Regions from separate parts of the Streptosporangium sp. NPDC004631 genome, predicted to be linked through region 1. Evidence: riboswitches for the same ligand, from Rfam matches in the RefSeq annotation. Region 1 holds a riboswitch; the other holds the start of a gene.

The links. A riboswitch is a leader RNA that binds a small molecule or an ion and turns the genes downstream of it on or off. The one in region 1 is predicted to bind S-adenosylmethionine.
Region 2: another riboswitch for S-adenosylmethionine. It lies ahead of thrC (threonine synthase); the one in region 1 lies ahead of ACWEF2_RS28955 (aminotransferase class V-fold PLP-dependent enzyme).

Annotation. Positions count from the first base shown of each region.
Region 1 covers NZ_JBSGCR010000042.1:3,532-11,222, forward strand. The annotation lists gene ACWEF2_RS28945 (NUDIX hydrolase) at 1-451, opposite strand, end outside; gene ACWEF2_RS28950 (cytochrome P450) at 674-1,873, opposite strand; SAM riboswitch class IV at 1,988-2,103, shown strand; gene ACWEF2_RS28955 (aminotransferase class V-fold PLP-dependent enzyme) at 2,155-3,453, shown strand; gene ACWEF2_RS28960 (NADH-quinone oxidoreductase subunit D) at 3,472-4,668, shown strand; gene ACWEF2_RS28965 (acyltransferase family protein) at 4,685-5,833, shown strand; gene ACWEF2_RS28970 (DUF3180 domain-containing protein) at 5,882-6,331, opposite strand; gene folK (2-amino-4-hydroxy-6-hydroxymethyldihydropteridine diphosphokinase) at 6,328-6,825, opposite strand; gene folB (dihydroneopterin aldolase) at 6,822-7,184, opposite strand; gene ACWEF2_RS28985 (nuclear transport factor 2 family protein) at 7,181-7,618, opposite strand; gene folP (dihydropteroate synthase) at 7,615-7,691, opposite strand, start outside.
Region 2 covers NZ_JBSGCR010000022.1:21,983-29,673, forward strand. The annotation lists gene ACWEF2_RS21435 (hypothetical protein) at 1-428, shown strand, start outside; gene ACWEF2_RS21440 (MFS transporter) at 406-1,713, opposite strand; gene ACWEF2_RS21445 (alpha,alpha-trehalose-phosphate synthase (UDP-forming)) at 1,778-3,208, opposite strand; gene ACWEF2_RS21450 (RNA polymerase sigma factor) at 3,305-3,862, shown strand; SAM riboswitch class I at 4,077-4,217, shown strand; gene thrC (threonine synthase) at 4,232-5,530, shown strand; gene ACWEF2_RS21460 (MoaD/ThiS family protein) at 5,553-5,828, shown strand; gene ACWEF2_RS21465 (cold-shock protein) at 6,195-6,395, shown strand; gene groL (chaperonin GroEL) at 6,714-7,691, shown strand, end outside.

The sequences.
Region 1 (7,691 bases):
AGCCGATAGGAATGACTGATTCGTCGGTTTCCTTGAGCGCGGTCAGTGTCCACCAGTGGAAGCGGTCGGTCAGCGCCCGTTCTTCGTCGTCCATACCTGAGGTGTCGACCTCCAGTTCTCCAACGCGGAGAAAGAAGAAAGAGTCGGTCGCGAAGAACACCCGGCCTTCGGCGGTCGACCAGTAGCCCGAACTGACCGCCACGGGGAAGCCGAACTCATGGGGCTCGGCCGAGTGCCCGATCTCCTCGCGAAGTTCACGGGCCGCGGCTTGATTCAGAGTTTCACCGTCATTGACACCACCACCGGGGGTCAGCCAGGCATAGGAGGGACTCTCGGTCTGGATCAGCACCGCGCGGTGAAGCAGGAGCCTGTCCTGGTCGTCGACCAGCAGAGTGCGAGCGGTCGGGCGGAAAGTCACCTCGGGCATAAAGATGATCATAGGTATCGCCATGGCGAACCACCATCGCCCTCTTCCCGGCATGGTGGCACCGGCACTTCACCGGCTGCCGGAGGGGAGACCGTTCGAGCGAGGGATCACCAAGGCGTCGGCCCAGAGTCGGCCAACCTCTCCCTGGACCCACATCACAACAAATGCCACTCTTTTTGATCAACTATGCGAAAACTGTCATCAGGCCGACCTCGTCGGTGTGTCCCATCCCCTTGCCCGTTCCGATCAGACACGGACCTCAAGGGCGGTCAGGCCGCGGATGACGTAGCCGGGGCCCCAGGCGGGTTCGGTGGCGAGTTCGAGTTTGGGGGCCTTGCGGAGCAGGGCGCCGAAGGACTCCATCAGCTCGACCCTAGCCAGCGGAGCGCCCAGGCAGAAGTGGATGCCGGCGCCGAAGGAGATGTGAGGGTTGTCGACCCGGCCGACGTCCAGGCGGTCGGGGTCGGCGAACACCTCGGGGTCGCGGTTGGCCGATCCGAAGAGCAGTGCCACCTCGGTGCCCCGGGGGATGTCGACGCCGCCCACCGAGATGTCCTCCAGAACCCAGCGCTCGAACATCTGCAGCGGGGTGTCCCAGCGCATCAGCTCCTCGATCGCGGTGGGCAGCAGGCCGTGGTCGGCGCGGAGCCGTTCCAGCTCGGCGGGGTTGCGGAAGAGCGACCACCAGCCGTTGCCGGTGACGTTGACGGTGGCCTCGTGCCCGGCGTTCAGCAGCAGCACGCAGGTGCCGACCAGCTCCTCCTCGGTGAGCTTGTCGCCCTCGTCGGCGACCAGGGCCAGCGCGCTGATCAGGTCGTCGCCGGGGTCGGTCCTGCGGGCGCGCGCCAGGCCGAGAAGGTAGTCCGAGAACTCCTCGGCGGCGCGTACGGCGGTGTGCTGGGCCTCGATGGAGGGCTTGAGCTCGTACATCCCGCAGATATCGGCCGACCAGGGCCGGAGCAGGTGCCGGTCGGCCTCGGGCACGCCGAGCATCTCGGCGATCACCGTCACCGGGAGCGGCTCGGCCACCTCGGCGATGAGGTTCCCTCCGCCGCGCTCGACGAACGCGTCCACGAGCTCCCCGGCGATCTGGGCGACCTTGGGGCGGAGCGCCTCGACCATGCGCGGCGTGAACGCCTTGGAGACCAGGCGCCGGAGCCGGGTGTGGACCGGCGGCTCGACGTCCAGCATCCCGGCCCTGACCACCCGCCAGAACGGATCCTGGAACTCGGGGTCGTCCGGGTTGCCGAACTCGGCGTGGGTGGCCACGTGCAGGTAGGAGCGGCCGAGCCTGCGGTCGCGGAGCAGCGCGTTGACGTCGGCGTGCCGGGCGACCAGCCACTGACCGGTCGGCTCGAAGAAGCTGACCGGCCGCTGCCGCCTCAGCTCCGTGTAGACGTCGTAGGGGTGGGCGACGAATTCCGGATTCCAAGGATCAAAGTGCACACAAGCATGGTAATAGCGCTTACACCGTCAATGACCCTGATCACGGATTCAGGCTGCTCCGCCTCCTGTCGACTTGCGGAGTCCTGGCGGGGGTCGGTTATAGTTCCCCCCGTAGGTCATGAGTGCCAGTGACAAGCCCCGGCTCGCTGGCCGGCAACCCTCGCGTCCGCGGCGGGGTGCCCCGGGTGAGGACCTGGTCCGGCGCGGAGCGTGCCGGGCAAGCGCGGGCTCCACGCACCAACGCCACGGTTGGGGTCCGATGACCTCGAAGGAGAGTTGGCGTGTCCACACTGACGATCTTCACCCCCGCCGTTCCCGCCGCCGTGACCGTCCCGGCGAGCCGCGCCTCGCAAGACCGTCGGATCCCCGCCGTGCTCGGCTCGGACCTGGAGGTCCCGATCAAGGGCGGCAGGCTGATCCCGTACGCCAACCTCGACTACGCCGCCAGCGCCCCCTGTCTGGAGCCGGTGAGCGCCGCCGTCGCCGCCGCGCTCCCGGCCTACTCCAGCGTCCACCGCGGCGCGGGATACGCCTCGCAGCTGACCACCGCCCGCTACGAGCAGGCCAGGCACACGGTCCGCGCCTTCACCGGGTCCCGCCCCGACGACGCGGTGATCTTCACCCGGAACACCACCGACGCCACCAACCTGCTGGCCCGCAGCCTGCCCGAGGGGACCACCGTCGTGGTCTTCGACACCGAGCACCACGCCTCGCTCCTGCCGTGGGCCAACGCGGTACGGCTCGCGATCCCCGCCTTCCCCGGCGAGGCCGTCCGCGCCGCGGACGAGGCCCTGGCCGAGATCGACGGCCCCAAGCTGCTGGTGGTGACCGCCGCCTCCAACGTCACCGGCGAGCTGTGGCCGATCGCCGCCCTGGCCCACATCGCCCACCGCCACGGCGCCCGCGTCCTCGTCGACGCCGCCCAGCTCGTCCCGCACCGCCGTCTCAACCTGACCGCGCTCGGCCTGGACTACGTGGTCTTCTCCGGTCACAAGCTCTACGCCCCGTTCGGGGCCGGGGCGCTGATCGGCCGCGCCGACTGGCTGTCGCGGGCCGAGCCGTACCTGAAGGGTGGCGGCGCGGTGCGGGCGGTGAACGACGACGGCGTCCACTGGCACGAGGACCCCGAGGCCCGTCACGAGGCCGGTACGCCGAATGTGCTCGGCGCGATCGCGCTGGCCGCCGCCTGCGACGCGCTGACCTCGACCGGCTGGTCCGTGCTGGTGGACGAGGAGGAGCGCCTTCTCGGCCAGCTGCGCGCCGGTCTCGCCGGGATCGAGGGGGTTCACGAGCTCTCGCTCTGGGGGCCGGACCACGCGCGCGTCGGCATCGTCTCCTTCGTGGTGGACGGCTTCACCGCCCGTGAGGTCGCCGAGGCCCTGTCCGGCGAGTACGGCATCGGCGTCCGCGACGGCAAGTTCTGCGCCCACCCCTTCGTCCGCCACCTGCTGGGCACGGGGAACGGCGGCTGCGAGGACGCCGCCGCCTCGGCCGTCCGGGCCTCCATCGGCATCGGCACCACCTCCGAGCACGTCGACCGTCTGATCACGGCTCTGTGGGATCTCGTCTCGCGTGTCTGACGTGGCAGCATGGGGCTTATGACTGAGCCTCGTGTCCAGGGCGCGCCCCGGGAAGTGAACGTGGGGATCGGGGCCGGAGCGGACGCCGTGGCGGGCACACGCGGCAAGGAGCTCGCGACCGAGGACATGATCCTCAACATCGGGCCGCAGCACCCGTCCACCCACGGGGTGCTGCGGTTGCGGCTCACCCTGGACGGGGAGCGGATCGCCTCGGCCGAGCCGATCGTGGGCTACATGCACCGCGGCGCGGAGAAGCTGTTCGAGGTCCGCGACTACCGGCAGATCATCGTGCTGGCCAACCGGCACGACTGGCTGTCGGCGTTCGCCAACGAGCTGGGCGTGGTGCTCGCGGTGGAGCGGATGCTCGGCATGGAGGTGCCGGTCAGGGCGGTCTGGACGCGCACGCTGCTGGCCGAGCTGAACCGGGTGCTCAGCCACCTGATGTTCCTCGGCTCCTATCCGCTGGAGCTCGGCGCGATCACACCCGTCTTCTACGCGTTCCGGGAGCGCGAGACCCTCCAGGCGGTGATGGAGGAGATCTCCGGCGGGCGGATGCACTACATGTTCAACCGGGTCGGCGGCCTCAAGGAGGACATGCCGCTGGGATGGCTGGGACGGGTCTCCCGCGCCGTGGCGGACGTGCGGCGGCGGCTGCCCGACATCGAGCGCCTGATCGCCGGCAACGAGATCTTCCTTGCTCGCACGGTCGGGGTGGGGGTGCTGGACCGTGAGACGATCATGCAGTACGGCGTGAGCGGCCCGATCGCCCGCGCCGCCGGGGTCGACCTCGACCTGCGCAGGGACGACCCCTACCTGGCCTACGGCGAGCTGCCGGTCCGGGTCGTCACCCGGTCGGCCGGAGACTGCAACGCCCGGTTCGAGGTGCTGCTGGAGCAGGTCAAGGTCTCCCTGGACCTGGCCGACGCCTGCCTGGAACGGCTCCGCGAGCTGCCCCGGGGGCCCATCAACCAGCGCCTCCCCAAGGTGCTGAAGGTTCCCGAGGGCCACACCTACGCCTGGACCGAGAACCCCCTGGGCGTCAACGGCTACTATCTGGTCTCCCGCGGCGAGAAAACCCCGTGGCGGCTGAAACTCCGCTCGGCGTCCTACAACAACGTCCAGGTGCTCCGCGAGATGTTGCCGGGCAACCTGATCTCCGACATGGTGGCCATTCTCGGTTCGATGTTCTTCGTCGTGGGCGACATCGACAAGTGACCCACCGGAGGGCAGCATGATCGAGCACGGCGCGGAGACGGTGCCCCGCGCGGGGGACGGGCGGCGGGACAGGTACGTCGACTGGCTCCGCGCGATCAGCCTGACCGTGGTGGTGCTCTGGCACTGGGCGTTCACGATCCTGCGCTGGGGGACGGACGGCCCCTCGCCGACGAGCCCGCTGGGCTTCACCTCGGGGCTGTGGATCCTCACCTGGCTGTTCCAGGTGCTGCCGATCTTCTTCTACGTGGGCGGGTACGTCCACCTGCTCTCGTGGAACCGGGCCTGTGAGCGCGGGATCGGCATCGGGAGCTTCGTGTGGCGGCGCATCCGGAGCCTGTCGATCCCGACGCTGGCGCTGGCCGGGGCGTGGATCGCGGTGGGCGGGATCGTCCGATGGGTGTTCGAGATCGACTGGATCGACCGGGTCGTGCTGCTCGTGCTCAGCCCGCTCTGGTTCATCGGCGTCTACCTCATGCTGATCGCCCTGCTCCCCGTCATGCTCTGGCTGCACCGGCGCTTCGACGTGCTGGTCCTCATCTGGCTCGGCGGCGCGGCCCTGGCCGTCGACGTGCTGCGGCTGCGGTACGGCTACGAGGCCGCCGGCTGGCTCAACATGGTGCTGGTCTGGGGGCTGGCGCACCAGGCGGGGTTCTTCTACGAGCGGATGGTGGCGCTGCCCCGCCGACTGGACGTCGCCACCCTGTGGACCGGGCTGTTCGCGCTCTTCGGCCTGGTCTACTCGGGGATCTACCCGGGCTCGATGGTGGGGGTGCCCGGCGACAAGCTGTCCAACATGGCACCGCCGACCTTCGTCATCGTGGCACTGCTGATCTTCCAGATCGGCCTGGTGGAGGTGGTGCGGCCGTTCATGGAGCGCCTGCTGGAGCGTTCCGGGTGGCAGCGGGCCAACGAGACGATCAACAGGTTCGCGCTGCCGCTGTTCCTGTTCCACACCACCGGCATGGCGGTCTGGGTGGGACTGGCCTGGCTGGTGTCCGGCGGCCCGCCGGGCGCGCGGATCCCGCCCGACCTGTTCTGGTGGCTGGAGCGCCCGCTGGCCGTCGTGGGACCGCTGCTCTGCACCCTGCCGTTCCTGCTGGTCTTCGGCCGGAGACGGGTGCTCACCGGAAACGGGTTCGGGAACGGGTCCGGAAACGCCCTCTGACCGGACGCCCCGGCGGACGGGCGCGCCACCCCTCGGCGGACCGAGGGGTCAGCGGTCCTCCTCGGAGTCCTTGGGCACCTTGCAGCAGTACTCCAGGTAGACGGCCGCGCAGATCAGGATCACGCAGGCGATGAAGGACCCGCCGGCGATCAGGAAGTCCCGGCGGGGCACGCCCCGCTCCAGCAGGTCGGCGGTGTAGAGGGTGAACCCGGCGAAGATCCCCGCGAAGATCGCCCCCGCGTACGCGGAGGCCTTGGCCAGGGCCACGAGACGGGCCACGGCCAGCGGCTCGACCGGCTTGGTGTCGGGCCTGCGCTCGATCCTCGCCTTCGTCATCCACCCGCTGTACACCTCGCCGAGCGCGAGCAGGAACACCGTCGGGATCGCGGTCCACGGTACGGCGGGCAACGACGAGTAGAGCGGGTTCAGCAGCCCCCAGGTGAGGACCGCGAACACCGCGAAGAGGCCGACGAGCACGCCGGGACGGCTCGGCCTCACTCGGGGCTCTGCAGGGTCAGGTCGGGGCGGAGCCGTACGTACTCCTGGTCCAGGCCGGAGAGCAGGTCGGCGACCGGCCGCCCGCCCAGGACGGCGTCCGGGTCGGCCCGCACCCACGGCACCAGCACGAACGCGCGCTCGTGCGCCCTGGGGTGCGGCAGTGTCAGCTCGGGGTCGTCCGAGACGACGTTTCCCACACTGATCAGATCGACGTCCAGGGTGCGCGCTCCCCAGCGCTCCACCCGGACCCGGCCGAAGGCGTTCTCCACACTCTGAGCACGATCGAGGAGCATCCTGGGTTCCAGGTCGCTGCGCGCGATCACCACCACGTTGAGATAGGCCCCCTGATCCGGACCGCCGACCGGGTCGGTCTCGTAGACCGGGGAGACCGCGACGAACTCCAGCTCCCGGCTGTCGAAGAGCGAGTCGAGCGCGCCCTGGAGCGTGTCGAACCGGTCGCCCAGGTTGCTGCCGAGCGCCAGCACAACCTTCATGCCCGGCTCCGGGTGATCGTCACGATCACGTCGTCGAACGGCAGCGGGATGGGCGCGGCCGGTTTGTGCACGCTCACCTCCGCCGACAGCACCGGCTCGGGGGCGAGACAGACGTCCGCCAAGCGCTGGGCCAGCGTCTCGATCAGGTCGACCGGTTCGCCTTCGACGACCTTCACCAGGTCCTGGGCGAGCTGCCCGTAGTCCACGGTCCTGGCCAGATCGTCCTCGGCCGCCGCGGGGGCGGTGTCGAGGAAGAGCGTGACGTCGACGACGAACTCCTGGCCGAGCTCCCGCTCCGCGGCCAGCACTCCGTGCCGTCCCCGTGCCCGCAGGCCCCTCACGCTGATCCGATCCGTCACGCGGCTTCCTCCTCCTCGTCGTCGTCGCCCTGCAGCACAGGTGAACCGTGATGTAACCAGAGCCGCCATCCCTCCGCCGCCCTGACGAAGGTGTTGCTCGCCACCACCTTGCCCGCGGCGAAACTGGAGTCCCCCTCGTCGCCCGCGGTGAGAATGTTCTCCTCACAGGTGAGGACGGCGACGTCGCCCAGGACCATGACACGGACGTCGGTCAGCACAAACTGGATGTAGGGGGTGTTGGCCATGATGAGGGCCCAGGAGCGCAGCACCTCCTGACGGCCGTTCACGATCGGCCACCCCGGGTGCACGCAGCTGACCTGCTCGCCGTCGATGTCCTCGGCCCAGATCTCCGTCATCCGGTCGAGGTCGGCGTTCTCGATCGCGGTGTAGAACGCCTGGTTGACCGTCTCGACGGCGGTGGTGTCGACGCTCATGATCTCGCTCTCTGGACTGCTGCGGCCACGCGGACGGCGTCCGCGTTCGGGCGTACGTCGTGTACTCGCACGC
Region 2 (7,691 bases), on a different contig from region 1:
GCGACAGCGACCGGGTCAAGGTGATAACCGGGGCGTGCCGTAAGCCGTCCTCCGGATATTTCACACCGAGGTGTGATGCCTTCTGGCTGTTCGGCCCGAAGGTGCTCAAGCGCGGGCACGAGGGTTTCTCGGCCTACACGCCCGACCGGCCCTTCTATCCCGCCAGTGACGTGCAGCGCTGCCCCTTCAACGGCAAGTACGGTCAGGTCCTCGGGAAGGCCACCGTGGCAGGTCTCCGGCAGGTCGGCCCCGGGCACAGGGCGCACTACCGCTCCTGGGCCGGACGGTGCGTCACGTTCAGCGACGGCCGGCAGACCGCGACCTTCAACCAGCGTGAGTGGTACCTGCCCAAGTCCAAGATCCTCGTCGTGGACGTGTGGAACACGCCGGGGCTGGCCGGCAGGCTCAAGTACGCCACCTGGAGCTGACCAGGATCCCGCCGACGGCCAGCCCGATCAGGGCCGGGACCATGAGAAACGCCTGCTGGGTGCCGAACGAGTCGGCCAGCGCACCCAGCAGGAACGGCCCGGCGCCCACCGCCGCACCGGCGAAGAGCGAGGCCGCGGCCGCGGCCCGCTCCGGTCGCGCGCTCGCGGCCGTCAGCACCAGGGAGAGCGCCAGCGGAAAGTGCAGCGAGACCCCGATCCCGGACAGGACCAGCCCCGCGTAGGACGGCACCGGGTCGGTGCTCACCCAGAAGAGCGCCCATCCGGCGGCGGTGAGCGCGAGCGCGCCGACGAGCAGGGGGGCGGGTGGGACGCGCAGAGCCAGCCTGGCCCCGCCGAACCGTCCGACCGCCAGGCCGGTCGTGAACGCGGTCAGCGCGGTGGCCGCCACCGCCGCCGACAGTCCCGTCTGGTCGGCCACCAGTTTGGCCGCCCAGAGGTTGAAGGAGAACTCCAGGGCGACGCAGCAGAACAGCACCGCCCCGGCCAGGTGGAACCCCCGGCCGAGCCCTGCCCCGGCGCCCTTCCCGTTCCTCTGAGCGGTACGAGTCTCGGCGTCCCCGCGCTCCGCTTTTCCGTGCCCGGCGTCCCCGTGCCCGGTGTTCTCCTGTCCGGTGTCTTCGCGTTCGGTGCCTCCGTCTCCGGTGTCCCCGCGCCTTCCGTGCCCTGTCTTCCCGGGGGCGGTCTTTCCGCGTTCGGGGACCCAGACGCGGCCCAGGACCAGCGCGAGCAGTACGGTCAGCGCCGGGGTCACCAGCAGGGCCGCCCGCCAGCCGAGCACACTCTGCGCCGCCACGCTGACCACGAACGGCGCTCCCAGGCCGACGCTCACCCCGACCGCGTTGGCCTCGCTGATCGCCGCGGGACCCGCCGGGCCGTGGTGGTCGCTGAGCACCGACATGCCGGTGTAGAGGCTGACCGAGCCCATCCCGCCGGCGACGCCGTACCCGAGGAGCGTGATCGGCAGCGCGTCGCTGGAGAACACCAGCAGCACCCCGGCGCTCATTCCGGTCAGGCCCGTCCAGGTGGTGGCCCTGCGGCCGATCCTCCTGGTCAGCCCAGGGAGCGCCAACCCGGTCAGGATGCCGCCGATCGCCATCGTGGTGCCGTGCAGGCCGGCCACGGTCTGCGAGACCCCCTGGTCGGCGCGGAGCATCGGGAGCGCGGCGCTGAGGCCGTACAGGTAGGTGGCGAAGACGCCGAGTTGCAGGTAGATGAGCCAGGTCGCGCGATCGCGGGTGAGCCGGACGGGGGCGATCGAGGCCAAGGGTCTCCCCGGTAAGGCAGTTGTCGTGAGAAGTCCCCCGAACTATCTCATGGTCGATTGAAAATCACTGGAGTGCGGCGAGTTGGTCGGCGAACCAGCGGTGCGGGGGGAGCGCGGTGGCGGCGCCGGCCAGCCGGACGCCCCTGCGGGCGCGCTCGTCCTCCGGCATGGTGAGGCCCCGGTGGATGGCGCGGGCCGTGGCGGAGACGTCGTAGGGGTTGACCAGCAGCGCGTGCTCACCCAGCTCGGCCGCGGCGCCCGCCTCGCGGGAGAGCACCAGCGCGCTGCGCGGGGACAGGACGGGGGCCTCCTTGGCCACGAGGTTCATGCCGTCGCGGATCGGATTGACCAGCGTCACGTCGGCCAGCCGGTAGGCGGCCAGCGAGCGCGGGTAGTCGTCCTGCACGTTGAGGATCAGCGGATCCCAGTCCTCGGTGGCGTACTCGTCCTCGATCTCCAGGGCGCAGCGCTGCACCGCCGCGGTGTACTCGCGGTATTCGGGCAGGTCGTGGCGGGAGGGGTAGGCGAAGGCGAGGTGCACCACCCTGCCGTGCCACTCGGGGTGGGCCGCGAGGAACTCCCGGTAGGCGGCCAGGCCCCTGACGATGTTCTTGGACAGCTCGGTCCGGTCGATCCGCACGATCAGCCTGCGGTCGCCGACCAGCTCGCGCAGGGCCCTCATGTGGGACTCCACGTCGGGCTCCGACGCCCGCGCCCAGAGCGCGTCGCCGTCCACTCCCAGGGCGTGCACGCCGATCCGGGTGGTCCGGCCACCGTGGGCGACGGTACGGAGGGCGCGGTCGACCTTCGCGCCGAGCACGGTCTCGCAGCAGTCCATGAAGGCCCCGGCCCAGCGGTGGGTCAGGAACCCCGCGTGGTCGGAGCCCAGGATGCCCTCAAGCAACTCGGCCGCGACCTCGTCGGGCAGCAGGCGGAAGTACTCCGGCGGCGCCCAGGGGGTGTGCGAGAAGTGGGCGATCCGCAGGTCGGGCCGCTCGCCCCTGAGCATGGCCGGGACCAGGGCCAGATGGTAGTCCTGCACCATCACCCTGGCCCCGGGCGGGGACTCCTCGGCCAGCGCCGTCGCGAACGCCTCGTTGTACGCCCGGTAGGACTCCCACTCCCGGCGGAATCTGGCGTCGAACTGCGGCCGGTTGGGGGCGTCGTACAGCAGGTGGTGCACGAACCAGAGGGTGGAGTTGGCGACCGCGTTGTAGGCCCGCTGGAAGGTCGCCGGGGGGATGTCGAGCATCCGCAGCGCCCCGGTGTCGTAACCGGCCTCGTCCAGCCGGCCGCCGGGGGCCAGCCGTACGACGCCGCGGTCGCCGTCGGACAGGGCGGCGCAGACCCACAGGATGTCGAGCCCCCTGGCCACCTCGGACAGGCCGGAGACCAGGCCGCCGCCGCCCCGGCGCATGGTCGGCGAGCCGTCCTCGGAGAGGGTGAAGGAGACGGGGCCGCGGTTCGAGGCCACCAGGATCGCGCTCATATGGATCCCCTCGCCTGGGGAGGTGCTTGTCCTGAAGGTTAACCAAACATAACCGGCGACCATAGGATGTCGGGCGACTGTGACCGCTGATGGGGGCTCGCGATGGCGCTGGACGAGACGACCGAGGAACTGGCGCGCGCGGCAGCCCGAGGCGACCACCGCTCGCTGGGTGAGCTGCTCAAGCGGATCGAGCCCGATGTGCTGCGGCACTGCGGGCGGATCCTCCCCTACCGGCAGGACGCCGAGGAGGCGTCCCAGGACACCCTGCTCGCGGTGGCCCGCAACATCGGCCGCTTCGAGGGGCGGGCCAGGTTCAGCACGTGGCTGCACATCGTGACCGCCAACTGCGCCCGTACCACCTACCGCTCGCTGAAGCGGCGTTCGGCCGAGCAGGCCTCCGACGAGCTGCCGCTGCACAAGCCCGACGTCGCCCGGGTGAGCGTGATCGCCGGTTCCCGGCTGGACCTGCTCGACGCGATGGAGGCGCTGGAGGCCGACAAGCCCGACCTGGCCCAGGCGCTGGTGCTCCGCGACATCTGCCAGCTCGACTACAGCGAGGTGGCCGAGCAGCTCGGCATCCCGCTCGGCACGGCCAAGTCCCGTATCCATCAGGCCCGTAAGTACGTCCAGGGAGCGCTGGGCGACGCCTACGGCTTCTGACCCCGCCGCGCGTGCCGGCCGTGCCGTAGCGGTCGCCGATTCACCGGGGACGGGAGGGCGCCCTCGGTCCAGCGGCTGTTCAACGGCTTGTGGCCCGGGAAGCGCCGTCCGAAAGATAACACGATGCGTCTCGCGGAGTGAGACGACTGGTCAGGGTGGCCGCGGGTCGGGGTAGAGTGCATGAGACCTGCGCGTCAGGTCCACAACTGCATATTGCTCATCCAGAGGGGTGGAGGGACCGGCCCTGCGAAGCCCCGGCAACCCTCCCGGTTCAAGACTCGCGATCTGGCGAGGTCGGCCGGGACAGGTGCCAATTCCGGTCTGTGACCAGGGTGGTCGCAGACGAAGATGAGGGAAAGGCCTCGCTTCATGGCGCTCGCGAACACTGAAACCACCGTCCCCCTCGACCAGGCCGACCATGTCGACGACCCGCGGAGCCCGCGGTTCGGCCCGGCCGTCGCGCTGTCCTGCCGCGAGTGCGGTGCCCGCTCCGGACTCGGCCCCGACTTCGCCTGCGCCGAGTGTTTCGGTCCTCTGGAGGTCGCCTACGACTTCGGCCGGGTGACCCGGGAGCAGATCGCCCGGGGGCCGGCCAGCATCTGGCGTTACCGCTCCCTGCTGCCGGTCCCGGCGGACGTGGCCACCAAGCCCAACATGGCGCCCGGCTGGACCAGGCTCGTCAAGGCCGGCAACCTCGCGCGTGAGCTGGGCATCCGCTCGCTGCACGTGAAGGACGACTCCGGCAACCCCACGCACTCCTTCAAGGACCGCGTGGTGGCCATCGCCGTCGAGGCGGCCCGTAACTTCGGTTTCCACACCCTCTCCTGCTCCTCCACCGGCAATCTGGCCGGTGCCGTGACCGCGGCCGCAGCGCGGGCCGGGCTGGACGCCTGCGTGTTCATCCCGTCGGACCTGGAGCAGGCCAAGATCGTCATGGCCTCGGTCTACGGTGGCAGGCTCGTCGGCATCGACGGCAGCTACGACGACGTCAACCGCTTCTGCTCCGAGCTCATCGGCGACGAGCTGGGCGAGAAGTGGGGCTTCGTCAACGTCAACCTCCGGCCCTACTACGCCGAGGGCTCCAAGACGCTGGCCTACGAGATCGCCGAGCAGCTCGGCTGGCGGATCCCCGACCAGATCGTCATCCCGGTCGCCTCGGGCTCCCAGCTCACGAAGATCGACAAGGGGTTCAAGGAGCTGATCACGCTCGGTCTCGTCGAGGACACGCCGTACCGGATCTTCGGCGCCCAGGCCGAGGGGTGCTCCCCGGTCTCCGCCGCCTACCGGGCCGGTCACGACGTGATCCGCCCGGTCAAGCCCGACACGATCGCCAAGTCGCTCGCGATCGGGAACCCGGCCGACGGTCCCTACGTGCTCGACATCGCCCGGCGCACCGGCGGCGCGGTGGAGGACGTCACGGACACCGAGGTCGTCGAGGCGATCCGGCTGCTGGCCAGGACCGAGGGCATCTTCGCCGAGACCGCCGGTGGCGTCACCGTCGGGGTGCTGCGCAAGCTGGTCGCCTCGGGGCGGCTCGACCCCGACGCCGAGACCGTGGTCCTCAACACCGGCGACGGCCTGAAGACCCTCGACGCGGTGGCCGACCAGGCGCGCCCCACCGCCGTCATCCGGCCGTCTCTTGACGCATTCCGTGCGGCTATCGCCTAGAACTCGTGAAAGGTACTTAATTATGAGCGTTTCTGTGCGGATTCCGACGATTCTCCGTACGTACACCGGCGGCTCCGCCGAGGTCGGCGGAGAGGGCGAGACCCTGCGTGATGTTCTCCAGAAGCTGGACGTCGACTTCCCGGGGATCGGTGCCCGAATTCTTGATGAAACGGGGAAGATTCGTCGTTTTGTCAATGTTTACGTCGGTGATGAGGATGTCCGATTCGCTGACAATCTGGACACGGCCACCCCCGCCGGCGTTCAGGTCTCCATCATCCCGGCGGTCGCCGGAGGCTGACCCCTCCCTGGTCGGATGCCGTCCGCCGGCGGGTCCGTCTCCTGTCCCGGCGATCTGTCCCCGTACATCCCGTCCACCACACCCGCACCGGCCCGGCCGCGTGCGGGTGTCGTGTTTTATGACGCAAGCTCATATTTGTTGAGCCGGGACATGGTGCAATATTTAACTAACTAATCGTGATAGCAAAACTCTGCCTGCGTGTTGAATGCGTCCGTAAAGCAGTAGTTTGCTGATTGGCTCTGTTGCCCAATGCTCTATCACAGGTATGGTCGAGGACGATCGACGTAGGCGATGTCTCCGCCTCGGAGATTGAGGACTTCGCGGAGGAATGGGCGGCGTCCTCAAGTCCAGTAAGAGGAGTCGGAAGTGGCGCAAGGCACCGTCAAATGGTTCAACGCGGACAAGGGCTACGGCTTCATCGCGGTAGACGGTGGTAAGGATGTTTTCGTCCATTACTCCGCGATCCTGATGGATGGCTATCGTGCGCTCGAACAGGGCCAGCGGGTCGAGTTCGAGATCACGCAGGGACAGAAGGGCCCCCAGGCGGAATCCGTCAGGGCGGTCTGATTCGTCCGTCAGTTCGTCGGGAAGTGCCGGTGGACCCCGCGGCAGCGCAGTCCGTGCGGATCCTCCCGCGCGTCGGCCCGGCTCGTCGTTTCGATCGGCGGGCCGGGCCTTCGTCTAGGCTGGGGCCAGGTCAGGGGGACTCTGGCTTGCACTCGGCAGGGGGGAGTGCTAAACAGTTGCTTAGCACTCTCCATTGGTGAGTGCCAAACCCTGGATCGAGACGATGGGGTCCGCCGAACGGAGTCGCGGACCCGTATGCCGTCGCGGGCGTCGGCTCGATCTGGTGCAAGCCACCCTGTGTTTGGGAGGTCTAGCCGTATGGCAGCCAAGATGATCGCGTTTGACGAGGACGCCCGGCGCGGTCTCGAGCGTGGTATGAACCAGCTCGCGGACGCCGTCAAGGTGACCCTCGGCCCCAAGGGCCGTAACGTCGTGCTGGAGAAGAAGTGGGGCGCTCCCACGATCACCAACGACGGTGTCTCCATCGCCAAGGAGATCGAGCTTGAGGACCCGTGGGAGAAGATCGGGGCCGAGCTCGTCAAGGAAGTCGCCAAGAAGACCGACGACGTAGCCGGTGACGGCACCACCACCGCCACGGTGCTCGCCCAGGCCCTGGTGCGTGAGGGCCTCCGCAACGTGGCCGCCGGCGCCAACCCGATGTCCCTGAAGAAGGGCATCGAGGCCGCCGTGGAGCGCGTCTCCGAGGAGCTTTCCAAGCTGGCCAAGGACGTGGAGACGAAGGCGCAGATCGCCTCCACCGCCTCCATCTCCGCGGGCGACCCGCAGATCGGCGAGATGATCGCCGAGGCGATGGACAAGGTCGGCAAGGAAGGTGTCATCACCGTCGAGGAGAGCAACACCTTCGGCCTGGAGCTTGAGCTCACCGAGGGCATGCGCTTCGACAAGGGCTACATCTCGCCCTATTTCGTGACCGACCCGGAGCGTATGGAGGCCGTTCTCGACGACCCGTACATCCTCGTCGTCAACTCCAAGATCTCCGCCAACAAGGACCTGCTCCCGGTCCTCGACAAGGTCGTGCAGGCCGGCAAGCCGCTGCTGATCATCGCCGAGGACATCGAGGGCGAGGCCCTGGCCACCCTGGTCGTCAACAAGATCCGTGGCCTGTTCCGCTCGGTCGCGGTCAAGGCCCCGGGCTTCGGTGACCGCCGTAAGGCCATGCTGGGCGACATCGCCATCCTGACCGGCGCCCAGGTCATCAGCGAGGACCTCGGCCTCAAGCTGGAGTCCACCACGCTGGACCAGCTCGGCCGCGCCCGCCAGATCATCGTCACCAAG